Regions from separate parts of the Yoonia rhodophyticola genome, predicted to be linked through region 1. Evidence: riboswitches for the same ligand, from Rfam matches in the RefSeq annotation. Region 1 holds a riboswitch; the other holds the start of a gene.
The links. A riboswitch is a leader RNA that binds a small molecule or an ion and turns the genes downstream of it on or off. The one in region 1 is predicted to bind thiamine pyrophosphate.
Positions count from the first base shown of each region.

Region 2: another riboswitch for thiamine pyrophosphate. It lies ahead of thiD (bifunctional hydroxymethylpyrimidine kinase/phosphomethylpyrimidine kinase); the one in region 1 lies ahead of thiB (thiamine ABC transporter substrate binding subunit).

Region 1 is NZ_CP151767.2:2,921,836-2,929,779, reverse strand. Features, by position in the region: gene AABB31_RS15885 (polysaccharide biosynthesis/export family protein) at 1-184, opposite strand, end outside; gene aroC (chorismate synthase) at 267-1,376, opposite strand; TPP riboswitch at 1,726-1,828, shown strand; gene thiB (thiamine ABC transporter substrate binding subunit) at 1,866-2,855, shown strand; gene AABB31_RS15870 (thiamine/thiamine pyrophosphate ABC transporter permease ThiP) at 2,831-4,360, shown strand; gene AABB31_RS15865 (ATP-binding cassette domain-containing protein) at 4,347-5,048, shown strand; gene AABB31_RS15860 (cytochrome c1) at 5,121-5,978, opposite strand; gene AABB31_RS15855 (cytochrome b N-terminal domain-containing protein) at 5,996-7,345, opposite strand; gene petA (ubiquinol-cytochrome c reductase iron-sulfur subunit) at 7,358-7,918, opposite strand.
Region 2 is NZ_CP151767.2:511,394-519,337, forward strand. Features, by position in the region: gene AABB31_RS04020 (thiamine phosphate synthase) at 1-494, opposite strand, end outside; gene AABB31_RS04025 (thiazole synthase) at 491-1,261, opposite strand; gene thiS (sulfur carrier protein ThiS) at 1,264-1,458, opposite strand; gene AABB31_RS04035 (FAD-dependent oxidoreductase) at 1,442-2,416, opposite strand; gene thiD (bifunctional hydroxymethylpyrimidine kinase/phosphomethylpyrimidine kinase) at 2,413-3,216, opposite strand; TPP riboswitch at 3,260-3,364, opposite strand; gene AABB31_RS04045 (hypothetical protein) at 3,798-7,944, shown strand, end outside.

The DNA of each region.
Region 1 (7,944 bases):
GCAGCGTTGCGCGTGTCACCTCGTAGACCGCAAAATCATAGACCGGTTCGGCGCCATCCTCGGCCGGGCCTACAGCAGATGCGGCCAATACTTCGGATTGAAACCCGGCACCGCGCGGCAGGCCACAACTGGCCAGGCCAAGGCAAAGTGAAGCACAAATGACGGTGCGGAAAAGCGGCAGCATGATTCCCCCTTGATCGTCCGCGAACCCTAGCAGGTCCCAATCAGTGACAACAACCTGTTTCCATTGACATAAGATGAACGGATCAATCCGGGCCGATACCGCCGCGCACGCCACCCGTCTGACCACGGTCCAGCAAAAGATGATCCAATATCACGCAGGCCATCATCGCCTCGCCCACCGGCACCGCCCGGATACCTACACAAGGATCATGGCGACCCTTGGTGATCACCTCTGTCGGGCTGCCATCCATCCGGATGGATTTGCGAGGGCTGAGGATGGATGAAGTGGGCTTGACCGCAAAGCGCACAACAACGTCCTGACCGGTACTGATCCCGCCCAAAATGCCACCGGCATGATTGGAACTGTATTCTGGGCCGCCCTGCCCCATGAAAATTTCATCGGCATTGTCGCGCCCGGTCAGCGCCGCGGCAGCCATCCCTTCGCCAATCTCCACGCCTTTCACCGCGTTGATCGACATCATCGCAGCGGCCAGATCGGTATCAAGCTTGGCATAGATCGGCGCGCCGATCCCTGCAGGAACACCGCGGGCCACGACCTCGATAATCGCCCCGACCGAGTTGTGGTCATCCTTGCGCAGCCAGCCCAGATAGTCGTTCCATTCCGCGGCTGCGTCTGCATCAGGACAAAAGAAATCGTTCTTGTCGATCTGCGACCAATCCATCTTGGTCCGGTCGATCTGCTTGGTTCCCATCTGGGTCATATAGCCGATAATCTGAACATTCGGCGCGATTGTCTTGATCGCCTCACGGGCCACACCACCCGCTGCGACACGCGCAGCCGTTTCGCGGGCCGAGGACCGACCACCACCGCGATAATCGCGCAAACCGTATTTCTGATGATAGGTAATATCCGCATGGCCGGGGCGGAATGTGTTGGCGATATCCCCATAATCCTTTGACCGCTGATCGGTATTGCGGATCATCAACTGGATGGGGGTGCCGGTGGTCTGCCCCTCGAACACGCCGGACAGGATTTCGACCGCATCAGGTTCGTTTCGCTGGGTTGTGTTCTTGTTCAAACCCGGCCTGCGTTTATCCATCCATTGCTGGATCATTTCAGGCGCCAGCGGCACACCGGGGGGGCAGCCGTCAACCGTCGCGCCCAGCGCAGGGCCATGGCTTTCACCCCAGGTGGTAAAGCGAAAAAGATGGCCAAAACTGTTGATCGACATGGGCGCGGCTCCTGACTGGAAGATCAGATAACCAGCGCCCAGCCGAAAGCCAAGCTATTCCCGTAAACGCGATCGCTTATCAGCGGCAGATGTTGTGATGAAGGTGACAGTCCGGTCCACGATGATCACCAGCAATGCGGTGGCCCAGATCGGGATTTCATAACGTGTGACCATGCCAAAGACGAAATAGACGAGCCACACAAAAAGCAGCTCAAGACATAAGATAATTACTGGCGTTCTCCCAAGGGCGCCTCCTTTCTGATGATTTTTGGATGTAAATACTTGTTACATCATCCGCGCTGGAAATGCCAGTTCTATCTTGTGATCCAGGCACTTTTCTCATAGCTGTTGCAGTACCTCGGGGGGCCAGAAATGGCTGAGATGCTTTGAAAAGCGGACCCGTTGAACCTGAACCGGTTAAGACCGGCGGAGGGAAGGTCAGCCATTTTCGCTTACCCCCCAATCCGCTCGTCGCATTTGGAGGATAAGATGACCAAAGCCACCTATCTGCCAGCTGCTGCGGGACTTGCCCTTTGTGCCACAGGCGCATTGGCCGAGACCCCGGTGCTGCAAGTCTACACATATGACAGTTTCACCACGGAATGGGGGCCCGGTCCGGCCGTTGAAGCCGCGTTTGAGGAAACCTGCGCGTGCGATCTGCAGTTTGTGAATGCGGGCGACGGCGCCGCGCTTCTGGCGCGCTTGCAGCTGGAAGGCCCCCGCACAGAGGCTGACATCGTCCTGGGATTGGACACAAACCTAACGGCCGCGGCCCGCGAAACCGGGCTGTTTGCGCCACATGGGGTCACTGCTGACCTGGACCTGCCCATTGGCTGGGAAGATCCGGATTTTCTGCCATTTGACTGGGGATACTTTGCGTTTGTCGGCAACGCAGGTGCCGCCGCGCCCGCGAATATGCCCGAACTTGCAGCCAGCGACGCCAAGATCGTGATTCAGGACCCACGATCATCCACCCCCGGGCTGGGCCTGCTGATGTGGGTCAAGGCGGCCTATGGCGACGAAGCCCCGTCCATCTGGGCCGATCTGGCCGACAATATCGTGACCGTGACACCGGGCTGGTCCGAAGCCTATGGGCTGTTTCTTGATGGCGAGGCGGATGCGGTGCTGTCCTACACCACTTCGCCCGCCTACCACCTGATTGCCGAAGAGGACGCAAGCAAGGTCGCATGGGCCTTTGATGAAGGCCACTACATGCAGGTCGAAGTGGCCGGCAAAGTAGCCGGCACCGATCAGCCCGCCCTGGCGGATGCGTTTCTGGCCTTCATGGTATCCGACACATTCCAGAGCGTGATCCCAACCACAAACTGGATGTATCCGGCAGCCACGCCCGAGGCCGGCCTGCCCGAAGGTTTCGAGACACTCATCACACCGGAAAAATCGCTGTTGATGACCGCCGACGAAGCCGCCGCGGCCCGCGATACAGCGCTGGATGAATGGCGCACCGCGCTCTCGCAATAGCGCCACGCTGGCCCGGCATCCTCGCCGGGCTCGTGGTTGTCGCCCTGACGCTGGGGACATTGGCCGCTGTAGCACTCCGCGCAGAGTGGGATAGCGGCCTGTCAACGGCGGATTGGGCCGCGATCCGTTTCACGGTCTTGCAGGCGTTGGTATCCGCGGCGCTTAGCACGCTACTGGCGGTCCCCGTCGCGCGCGCGCTCGCGCGCCGCCGCTTTGCCGGGCGGGACCTGCTGGTGACCCTGCTGGGGGCGCCATTTCTGCTTCCGGTTATTGTCGCCGTATTGGGTTTGCTGGCGATCTTCGGACGGGGTGGCGTGCTGAATGCGGGGCTTGCCTGGCTGGGGCTGCCCCCCTTTTCGATTTACGGCTTTCACGGCGTCGTTCTGGCGCATGTCTTTTTCAACCTGCCGCTGGCCACCCGGTTGTTGCTGCAAGGATGGTTGGCCATCCCGGCAGAGCGTTACCGGCTTGCCGCCACGCTGAACGCCCCCGTGGGCAGGTTTCTGGAATGGCCGATGCTGCGCGCCATCGGACCGGGTGTGTTTCTGGTCATTTTTCTGATCTGTCTGACAAGTTTTGCCGTGGCCCTGACCCTGGGCGGTGGCCCGCGGGCAACAACAGTCGAGTTGGCCATTTACCAGGCACTGCGTTTTGACTTTGATTTGGGTCGGGCCGCCCTTTTGGCCGGTGTTCAATTCGGCCTCTGCGCAACCGGTGCCCTGATTGCCTGGAAATTCAGCGCGCAGGCGATGTTAAGCGGTGGTCTGGATCGGACCATCCAACGATGGGACAAGGGGTCGCCCGTCCGGGATGGGCTTGCTATCGCAGCGGCGGCTGCGTTTCTGTTGCTGCCACTTGTCATGATCATATTGCGCGGACTACCGGGCATCGCGGACCTGCCGCCCGGCATTTGGCAGGCCGCGATCCGTTCGGTCAGCGTGGCGCTGACATCGGCCCTTTTATGCATCGTCATGGCCGTTTCACTGGGCCTTTGGCGCAGCGGGTGGGTTACGGCCATAGGCTTTCTGCCGCTTGCCGCCTCTGGTCTGGTTATCGGCACAGGCGCGTTTCTGGTGGTTTTTCCTTTCGTGAACCCTGCCAGACTGGCCCTTGTCGTCACGGCACTGGTCAATGCGACCCTTGCCCTGCCCTTTGTCCTACGGTCCATCGCGCCTGCGATTGAAGAGGTGCATACCAATTTTTCCCGGCTTGGTGCCACGCTGGGTTTCGGGCCATTGGCATGGCTGCGTTTGGTGGTCCTGCCCCGCATCGCGCAACCATTGGGTTTTGGCGCCGGTTTGGCCGCCGCGTTGTCGATGGGGGATCTGGGTGTCATCGCCCTCTTTGCAGGTGACGCGCAGGAGACACTGCCGCTTGCGATGTATCGTCTGATGGGCGCATACCGGATGGAGGCGGCGGCCTCGGCCGCGTTGCTGCTGCTGGGTCTGAGCTTTACCGTGTTTGCTGTCTTTGATTGGGTGGGGCGCCGACATGCTGCAGTGTGAAAATCTTGTTTTGCGCCAAGATGCCTTCAGTCTGACGGCTGATCTGACATTTGCCGGACGCGCATTGACCGCCCTGATCGGCCCATCTGGCGCCGGCAAGTCAACCTTGCTGAATGCAATTGCGGGATTTTTGGTACCGGCATCCGGTCGTGTCCTGCTGGATGACAAGGACCTGACACATCTGCCCCCCGGTGATCGCCCGATCAGCATTCTGTTTCAGGATAACAACCTGTTTCCACATCTGACCGTTGCTCAGAATGTGGGGCTGGCCGTGCGCCCCCGCCTGCGCCTGTCGGCCCCCGAACTTGCCCGGATCGACGACGTGCTGTCCCAGGTCGGTTTGCACGGCTTGGCCGACCGACGGCCGGCTGAATTGTCCGGGGGGCAGCAAAGCCGCGCGGCATTGGCCCGTGTCCTGTTGGCAGATCGACCCGTCGTGTTGCTGGACGAGCCATTTGCGGCACTGGGCCCGGGTTTGAAGGATGAAATGCTGGATCTTGTGCAGACCATACTGGTCAGCCAGGAGCGCCGCGTGATCATGGTCACCCATGACCCCGCAGATGCGCTGCGTATCGCCGATGAAACAGTGTTGCTTGCAGATGGCGCGGCTGCCGCGCCGACCGCAACTGGACCTCTCTTCGCCGCGCCCCCGCCAGCCCTGGCCGCCTATCTGGGCAAGATGGGTTAAAACCCATCCTACGACGTCAAAAAGGCCCGCCAATCTGGCGAGCCTTTGTGATTTTCGACATGACGTTGTCTGTCAGTGCTTTTTCTTATGTGGCGCCCACAACCGTTTGTTGGTCAGATACAGCAGAACCGACAGCACGGTCAGGAAGATCACACCCGTCAGCCCGGCCTGCTTGCGCGCAACCAGCTTGGGTTCGGCCGTCCACATCAGGAACGCAGAGACGTCTTCGGCCACATGTTCCAGATCTGTCGAGTGCCCATCTGCATATTCGACGTCATCACCATAGAGCGGCGGTGCCATCGAAATCCAGCTGCCCGGCACCTTGTGCTTGCCGTTCTCGTCCTTGCAGTTCTCGTGGAAACCACCTGCCGCAAAGGCGACATTGTAGTAGCCATCCATCGGTTCCCCTTCCAGGGCGCATTCGGGTTCATCCGCGTATCCGGTCAGCAGCGACGCGATATACTCGGCCCCACCCATGCCTTTGACGAACTGGTTAATCCCGGTGCCGTAGGGCCCGTGGAAACCAGCGCGGGCCTTGGCCATCAGGCTAAGGTCGGGCGCATTGGACAAGGACGAGGCTGGAAAATGATCAGCCGGGGTCGCGGGGCGGAAATCGCCCTCGCCGTCAAACAGGGTTTCGTCGAATACCTCGTAGAATTCGGCATAGGCGCGCACCTGATCTTCCGGCAGGCCGGGCCCACCCTCATCATGCAGGGTGCGGAACGCGATCAGTTCCAGCCCGTGGCAGGCCGAACAGATCTCGGTATAGACTTGCAGGCCGCGCTGCAGCTGCATCTGGTCAAAGCTGCCAAATGGCCCTTCGAACGAGAAGGCGTAATCCTCGATATGTGTTTCAACTTCGGCTGCCATGGCCTGCCCTGTTGTCAGGGCAAGGGCCGTTGCAGCAGTCATGGTGAGTTTGCGGAACATCTTGTCTTTGTCCTTTCTCACTCGGCCGGTTTCACAAGGGTCGAAGACCCTGCATCATCCGGCGCATAGTGCGCATTGAAATCATCTTCGATCGTCGCTGGCGGTGTTGTCGGCTTCTCGATCACACCCAAAAGCGGCAGGATCACGAGGAAGTAGGCAAACCAGTAGGTCGACCCAAGCAAGGCGATATAAGGATAAATCCCCTCGGCCGGGCGCGCGCCAACCCACATCAGAATGATGAAGTCGACAACCAGCAGCCAGAACCACCACTTGAACATCGGGCGATACCGGCCAGAGCGGACTGTTGATGTATCCAGCCACGGGGCCAGTGCCATGACAACAATCGCACCAAACATCGCGATCACCCCAAAGAACTTGGCGTCGATGATCCCGAAGCTGACCCAGTTAACGAAGATAACCAGCCAAACCTCTTGGTCGAAGGCGCGCAGGATAGCGTAGAACGGCAGGAAATACCATTCAGGCACAATATGGGATGGGGTGACCAGCGCATTCGCCGGCACGTAGTTGTCCGGGTGGCCAAGGTAGTTCGGCATGAACCCGACAACCGCCATGAACAGCGCCATGATGATGGCCAAGGCAAACAGGTCCTTGATCACAAAATAGGGCCAGAACGGGAGGGTATCCTTGGCGGCATCTTCCTTGCTTGTGCGTCGCACCTCGACACCGGTTGGATTGTTGTTCCCCGTCGTGTGGAACGCCCAGATATGCACGGCCACAAGGCCTGCAATCACAAACGGCAGCAGATAGTGCAGCGAGAAGAACCGGTTCAGCGCAGGCTGATCAATCGCACCGTTGGGCGTACCCAACAGCCAGACCTGCACGCTTTCGCCAATGAATGGAATGGCGCCGAACAGGCCGGTGATCACCGCGGTCCCGTGGAAGGACATCTGCCCCCAAGGCAGCACGTAACCCATAAAGGCCGTCCCCATCATCAACACGTAGATCAGCATCCCGATGATCCAGGTCACCTCGCGCGGGGCCTTGTATGAGCCATAGTAGAGGCCGCGGAAGATATGCAGATAGACCGCAAAGAAGAACAGCGAGGCGCCGTTCATGTGGAAATAGCGGATCATATGGCCGCCATTTACGTTCCGCATGATGTGTTCAACCGACTGGAACGCCATGTCGACATGCGGGACATAGTGCATCACCAGAACAATGCCGGTGACAATCTGCAGGACCAGCGTAAAGGTCAGCACGATCCCCCAAATCCACATCCAGTTCAGGTTCTTGGGCGTGGGGATCATCAATGTATCATAAAGCAACCCAACAATGGGCAGCCGCGAGTGAAGCCACTTTTCGCCCTTTGAGTTTGGTTCGTAATGGTCGTGGGGGATACCAGCCATGGCTCTCTCTCCTTAACCGAGTTGAATTGTTGTTTCGTCCACAAAGGACGCGAGGGGTACCGGCAGGTTCCGCGGCGCGGGCCCTTTGCGAATGCGGCCAGCGGTGTCGTAGTGCGAGCCGTGGCAGGGGCAGAACCAGCCGCCAAAATCACCCGCACCGTCACCCAGCGGCACACAGCCCAGATGGGTGCAGACACCCATCTGCACCAACCAGACGCCATCTTCGGTCAATGCGCGATTCTCATCGGTTGCAGGAACCGCACCGAGGTTTTCGTTAAACGCATCCGGATCGGGCAGATCAGCAACCTCGACCGCACGTGCCTCGGCGATTTCTTCCTCGGTCCGGGCGCGGATAAATACGGGCTTACCCTGCCACAGAACGGTGATCTGCGTGCCCGGATCAACCGCCCCAACGTCAACCCTGATTGACGCCAGCGCCAAAACATCGGCAGACGGGTTCATCTGGTTCACCAATGGCCATACGGCGGCACCCGTCGCAACGGCGCCCGCACCTGCGGTGGCATAATAAAGGAAGTCGCGGCGTGTGCCGTGGTCGTCATCAGTATGTGACACGGGGTACATCTCCGATATTTTGGGCC
Region 2 (7,944 bases), 1.7 Mb from region 1:
GCTGCGGCGCGCTCTATTGACATCCCACCAATGCCCACAAGTGGCGTGCTGCCGATGCGGGTTTTCCATTCGGTGACCCTGGGCAAGCCTTGCTGGTGCCATTTCATCTTCTTCAGGATCGTCGGATAGACCGGTCCAAGGGCAATGTAGTCCGGGGTCATGGCCAACACACGCTCAAGCTCGTCATCGTCGTGGGTGGATACACCGAACTTCACGCCAGCCTTGCGGATTGCCGGTAGATCGGCGTCATCCAGATCCTCCTGCCCCAGATGAATCCAGTTGCTGCCAAGGTCGATTGCCGCCTGCCAATAGTCATTCACCACCAAAACAGCGCCATGCTGCTGGCACAGATCGCGCGAGATGGCGATTTCGCGCCGCACGGTCTCATCCGGTTGATCCTTGATGCGCAACTGCACCAGTTTCACACCCAGGGGCAGCATCCGGGCAAGCCAGTCGGAATTGTCGAAAATTGGGTAAAACCGGTCAAGCGTCATGACAGGAATGCCTTTCCGATGACGGGGGTCGAGGCTTCGGCCATGTCGCGCGCCTCAATCGGGTCCGCCGCACAGGCCAATTGCCCCGCCTCCACCGCCCGCATCATGGCACGGGCCATTGCCACCGGATCGCCCGCACGGGCGACGGCGCTGTTCAGAAGAACCGCGTCAAATCCAAGTTCCATCGCATGGGCGGCGTGGCTGGGCAGGCCAATGCCTGCGTCAATGACCAAGGGCACATCGGGGAACGCGGCCCGCATGGCGCGAAGGGCGTATGCGTTGTTCAGGCCGCGGCCCGACCCGATGGGCGCGCCCCAAGGCATCAGCACCCGACAGCCTGCGTCAAGCAAACGGTCCGCGACGATCATATCCTCGGTCGTGTAGGGAAACACCTCAAAGCCCTCATCCGTTAGGATGCGTGCGGCCTCAACCAGCCCAAACACATCCGGCTGCAGGCTGTCAGTATGACCAATCAGTTCCAGTTTGATCCATTTCGTATCAAACACCTCGCGCGCCATATGGGCGGTGGTGACCGCCTCTTTCACCGTATGACAGCCGGCGGTGTTTGGTAGAATATGCACGCCAAGGCTTTGAACCATCTGCCAAAATGCCTGACCGCCGCCGCCTGCCCCCTCGCGACGCAAGGACACGGTGGCCACCCCTGCACCGCTGTCGCGAAAGGCCTGTTCCAAAATCGCGGGGCTTGGATATTGCGCCGTCCCCAGCATCAAGGGGTTGGGCAGGTCGATGCCGTAAAACTGTTTCATGCTCATCCCCCCTGCATTGGTGCGACAACCTCGATACGGTCCCCGTCGGACAATGCGGCATCTGCGCGAGAGGCGGCAGGCACGAAGTTTTCGTTCAGCGCCGTGGCAACACGGCCTGAAAACCCGCATTCGTCCAAAAGGTCTGCAAGCGTTGTGGCAGCGACGTCACGCGACCCGCCGTTAAGTACGATCTTCATCAACCAACTCCGAATGTGTATTGTTGAGGGCCAAATCCGCCACGCCCTGTGCCAGCGCGGGTGCAAGCAGATACCCGTGGCGGTAGAGCCCGTTGGCATAAATTGTACGCCCTCGTCTGCGAATGCGCGGCAGGTTGTCCGGAAAGGCAGGCCGCAGATCCACGCCAATTTCCAGCACCTCGGCCTCACCAAAGGCCGGGTTTAGCGCATAGGCTGCGCTCAGCAGTTCCAGCATGGAACGGGCGGTGATCCGGCTGCGATCCTCGCTCTCGATCATTGTCGCCCCCAGCATGTAGATCCCGTCGCCGCGGGGCACGATGTAGAGAGGGATGCGCGGATGCAGGAGCCGCACAGGGCGGTTCAGGGTGATATCTGGACAGCGGATCATCAGCATCTCGCCCTTGACACCGCGCAGATCGGGCAGCACGTCACGGGCGCGTAAACCCCTGCAATCAATCGCATTGGGCAGGCCTTCGGGCGCGGGTTTGTGATGAAATACCACCCCATTTTCAACAAGCCTGTCGTGGAGGCAATGCAATGCCTTTCGCGGATCAAGATGGGCTTCGGCGTCGAAGAACAAGCCTTCAGACAGGTTAGGGAGATCAGGCTCAAGCTCTGCGATCATTGTGCTGACGGCGGTAAAGCCTTCGGTTCGGCGTGCAAAACGGCGCAAGTCGGGCAAATCCCGTCGGGCGGCAACAACCAGTGTACCGTTCCTTTGAATGTCGGTCTTATCAGCCCACCAGCCGATTGCCTTTTGGCCGAGGCGCAAGACGGGCTCTTCCGCGTTCTCGAACTCGCACCATGGCGCAAGCATACCGCCCGCCCACCAGGAACAGGCGTGCGGCCCCGGCGGACCAGCGGGGTCAAACACCTCAACCCTGGCCCCGCGCGAGACGAGTTCGGTCGCAACCGCTAGTCCTGCGACACCGGCACCTATGACGGACCAAATGCTCATGCCGGCCAGAAGGGATGGAAATGGTGGACGGGGCCATGGCCGTTGCCGATATGCAGCTCATCCGCCGCACAAATGGCGGCCTGCAAGTAGCGGTGCGCCTCTTGCACTGCCTTTGTCAAAGTGAACCCCTTGGCCAACCCAGCCGCGATAGCGGACGACAATGTGCACCCGGTCCCATGGGTGTTGCCTGTCTTGCGACGCGGGGCCGCAAGTTCGGCACGCACCTCTTCGCCGGATACCAGAATATCGTGGCAAATATCCCCCGTCGCATGTCCGCCCTTCATCAGGACCGCCTGCGCACCTACGTCGCAGAGCGCGTATCCTTGCGCCGTCATCTGCGTGCGGTCCTGCGCATCAGATAACCCAAGCAAACGGGCCGCCTCAGGCAGATTGGGCGTCAGCACTGTCGCACGCGGGATCAAAACATCCCGGAGTGTCGCGACAGCGTTGTCGGCCAAGAGCGCGTCACCGGATTTCGCGACCATCACGGGATCAAGCACAATCGGGCCTGAATATCCCTCAAGTGCTGCGGCGACGCAGTGAATGATATCGGGTGTTGCCAGCATACCGATCTTGATCGCTTTGACGTCCAGATCGCCAAGAACCGCCTCAATCTGCGCGCTGATCACGTCCAGCGGAATGCCGTGTACGGCGGTCACGGCCTGCGTATTCTGGGCCGTCACGGCTGTGATGACTGACGCGCCATAGACCCCAAGCGCCGACATCGCTTTGAGGTCGGCCTGAATACCTGCCCCGCCGCCGCTGTCAGATCCTGCAATCGTCAACGCGATCTGCGCCATTCTGGTGCCCCTTTAGGTTGGGCACCGCGCATGAAAACTGCCTGCTAACGCAAAGACCGTTCCCTACGCCGGAATTGCCCGGATCAGGTTCGATGGGTTAGCGCGATTGCGCCTCTCAGCCTTCAACAAGGCACCCCAACGGTTCATGGCGCAGCTAACAAGCCACCCGCATTGTGTCAAACACATATTCCTTCGCTATCGCTCACTGCCACGCCGCGCCGCTGCCCCGATCAGGACACAGTCACCGCTTGCATCGGCCCGGCAAATATCAGTGGTGCAAGCGGGTCTTTCGGGTCAGCGTCAATGTCTATTGTCGATCGCGGGCATCCTTGGGGCGGTTGATCGCGGGGAAGAACGCTCAGAGGAGGTAATTGCATGCCGGCGCCTTTTTTACTGCTGCTGGCGAACCCAGCGAACAGCGCGCTTGCACGGTTCCTTCACTTGGTTTCCTGGGGCTTACTTGTTTTTCTAGGTGGTGGTCCGCAAATTTCGCGTGTGGTGTTCTTATCAGAGAAATGTCTTGAAATTGCTAGGACTGATGCACGGCCGGCAATCCCTCCGGTGTTTTAAGGAGATCTATTATGCTTGATGGTATCAACAAAGGCCCCGGTGCTGGTCAGTCTGTTGTCACAGGTGGTGCGCGCCCGCTCAGCCGTCGTGGTGCGGTGGTGCGGGATCAGGCGGCGCGTAAGCGGCGTGAGACCGCGCAGGCCGGGCGCCGTGATGGTGCTGATGAGACAACCCAAGGCACCCGGAAAGTCCAGTCGCGGTCAGGGTCTCAGGATTCCGCAAATCTTGGCGACCGGGGGAATGATGCCCGCCAGCAGATGCAGGATTTCGGCGAACAGCCCGATGGCGATCAGGCGCTGGCCGAAGCCCTGTTCGGCAAGCAGATCGAGGAATTGACGCTCGAAGAACAGCTGTTGTTTGATGACATATTAAGCCAGACGCTGCGCAAAGGCGGGCCGCGGCCCCGGATTATTTCGGTGCCGACCGCCTCGCGCGCGGAGATCCGCAAGGGCACGGCGCCGCGCAATGCGCTGCCGCCCGGTGTGGATGCGGCTTATGTGCCCGGCAAGAACGTGATCATGGTGCGCCAGGGGCTGTCCCCGGCCCGGCAAGGCGCGGCGATCCGCGAGGAGATGGGCGAGTGGCTTGGGGCGCAGGTCAGCCAGCGCGGGCTGGAACTGGCACCGGGTGATGTGGGTGCGCGGGTTGCCAAGGTGGTCCGGGGGGGCAAGCTGACCCAAGCGGACTTCACCCCGCGCAAGAACGACAAGGCCAAGGTGCGGCTGGGCGGGCAGACCGTGACGGCAAATGCGCGCAGCAGCGCCCAGCCTGACAATGAAGATGCCGGCACCCCATTATCCGCAGATGACCGCGCCAAGTTACTGGGCCTGAACCTCAAGGATGACCCCTCCGATGAGAAGGAGCGCCTTGAAACTGGGCTGAATGTACTGCGCCCGATCGTCCTGCCGGGCAATGACACGACGGACCTGCCCGAGAATTTGCTGACCGCAGATCTGCAGAATATGGACCTGTCCGAGGGATCCGACCAGTTTATGGAGGTGGATTTCAATACCCCCGATGAGGTCCGGGTGGAGTTTCAGAACGAAGACGGCTCGTGGGAGACTGCGGGCGTCAAACCTGCGGGGGACCCATCTGGCCGGACAATGATCAAGCTTCCCGAAGATGGCACCACCAAAATACGCGTGCGCAACATGACAAAGGGCGGGAAAGAGGTGAAACTCGTCCCGCAAGCGCTGGTCCCCAATGAGGAAGGTATCGTCACCAGGACCTATGCGACTGATGACAACGGGGGCACGGTCACAATCCGCGTTGGTGATGACCGCGCGGCCCTTGAAGAGACCGCAGAACCGTTCCCTGAATCCCCTGACGCGCGTGTTGGTGAGGGGCTTGAGAACCTGCTGAAGGACAAGGCAGAGGCTGTTTCCGAAGGCCGGGAGATTCTGGGCGACAGCCCCATCGCCTGGGAGGATCTGGAGAGCAAGCTTGAGGCGGCCGGTATCACGCTGGATGGCGATATCGCAGGCGGTGCCAACTTCCATCTGGTCCTGCAGTTTTTGTCTGGCAACAAAACCCTGTCTGCGTCTCAATTCGGGGCGCTGAAAGAACAGGGCGTGATCAGGATCGAGAATGGGACATTCTCTATTGATCTGTCCAAGGCGACGCCGGAACAGGCGGACCGCATCGTCGACAATGTCTTCCGCATTAAGGAAGGCCAGACACTGAATGATGACGTCAACGCCCTGCCCGAATACGACGGGCAACTGCTGGAGTATAACCTGAACAAGGATCTGGGGCTGATTGACCCCAAGACGATGGAGACGATTGACGAAGTCTATGGCGATGGCGACGGCGTGATGAACTCTGTAGAACTCAAGGCCGCACTTGCTGATGGCTATGTGGCATTCGGCCCCCGCCAGCTTGAGCGGCGCACGCCACCCCCGCCACCCGCCGCGCCCTCAGGCCCGGTTGATGATGAAACCGTGCCCGGAAATGCGCAGTATTATGATGCGGGTGTGGCCTCGACGGCGACCGAAGATATTCCGGTTGAGCATCGCAAACTTGCCGTGATCGAAACCTCCCGCGGCACACGCAGCGGCACGACAGGGATCACCGAGATCCAGTATCAGCGCAAGGACGGCAAATGGGTCACAGCCTCGCGCGATACCGATCAGGATGGTGGTTTTGGCCCGTTCCAGGCCCCTGTTATCTTTGATGGCCGCGATGGGCGGCCCAATATCCGGGCCGTCTATGGCAAGCCCGGCGAGGAAGGGACCGTCTATGTAGAATACAGGCCCGTTCAGAACGGGGATAAGCTTGAATATGACATGTATTCAAGAACAGATTCCAACTTTGGGCGCAACGTCAATGACAATATCGCCAGCGTTGGGGTGATCAAGGACGGTGAGTATATCGAAGAAGAGATCGAGGACGGCGGACAGACCTCGGTCGGTCTGATCGAGCTCCTGGGCACGATCACCGACCCCGCGGGCACCATCGACGCATTTGCCCGCACCCGTGTGACGGTCGACGCGCTTGATCCGCCCAGCCTTTACACAGGCCAGGAAGGCACCCTGATCAACGGGGATGTGATCTTCTCAGCCGACGCCAACGACACTGAAAACTTTCTCAATGAAACGAATGACATCAAGCACACGCGCTACGAGGTTCAGTACAAGGACGAGAATGGCGACTGGAAGATCGGCTGGGCCAGACAGGGCGCTGAATATAGCGGCACGGGTGATGGCGTTGCCCTGACAGACGGGGCCGGGTTCATTCCGCATGTGAATGGGGAACCGCCGACGGTCCGCCTTGTCGTGATCCGCGACGAAAACGCCCGGAGCGGCGCGTTCTTTTACGAAGGCAAAGAGTTCAGCCTGCAGGACGGCCAGGAGGGTAATGACGAATATGTGGTCAGTGTCGACAGTGGCCTGGACCCGGCCGGCACGGATGTCTGGGCGCCGTTCAACACGTCGATCAAGATCAACAGCACCTATGTTGAAGAGGTCCCTGGCCCCGTCACGGACACCCCGGAAAGCCCTCAAACCGTTGATGCCGGCGCGATCTTTGAGGCCGCGGGCGTCGCCGATACCGACACCTTGTCTGCGGATGCGCTTGTCAAAGGCCTTGATACGCTGGGGGTTTCGTTTGACGCAGGCGATGGCAGTTATTCCGCCAGTGATGCCGCACAGGCGCTTGAGGCGATCAATGGCGGGCCGCTGACCCTGGAAAATCTGCAGGGCCTGATGGGTGATGGAAGATTGTCAGTCTCCGGCGGGCAATGGCGTCTTGACCCGTCAAAACTCAACCACACGAACCGCCGCGCCATTCTGGCCGATGTGCTTGATAGCGGCATGTCCGGTGGCGAAAAGTTCGACACGCTCAAGCGCCTTGGCATCGTCGAGACGATGGATGATCTGGTTCTGATTGACCGCAAGCTGGGCAATGGCGACGGGGTCCTGACCGGTGATGAGGTCCGCGCGATCCCGCTGGATATTCGCATCACGACGGACCCCACGAATGGCGGTGTCTTTGAGATTTACCGCACGGGCCTTGCGCAATTGCCTGATCCGGCCCCGACCGCCACCCGGCTGTTTGCTGCGGCAGGGCTTGGGCCGGACGACCGGATCAGCGCCGGGGTCCTTGGCGACAGCCTGGAAAAACTGGGCCGGACCTATGCCGCACCCGGTGAGGTCACACTGGATGGGGCAGAGGCATTGGAGGTGCTCGAGGCGCTCAATGGCGGCCCCATGACCCGCGATCAATTGCAGGATCACCTGGATAGCGGGCTGCTGAAAATCGAAGGCGGCAGCTGGCATGTCGACCTAAGCGGGCTGAGCAACGACCAAGTCTTCGAGATGGTCGGCTATATCCTCGATAATGCGCCTGATGGCGGTGCGGATCTGCTGGACGAGATGGGGTTCAGCACGGCTGAACAGCAGGATCTGGACTATGCGTTCGGCAATAATGACGGCACGCTGAGCTCTGAAGAGCTGACGGCCGCGCGCGAGGCGCTTGGGGATGACTTTCTCAGCGCCAGCGACAGCGATTCATCCAGTTTGCTGAGCAGCGATTTTGATGATCTGTCCAGCATTGTCGACGAAGTTGAAAAGATCGAAGTGGACAACTTCAAGGATCCCGCCAAGCTCAAGAAGCTGATGGAGCATTTTGGCGTCAACAGCATCAAGGGGCTCAGAAGGG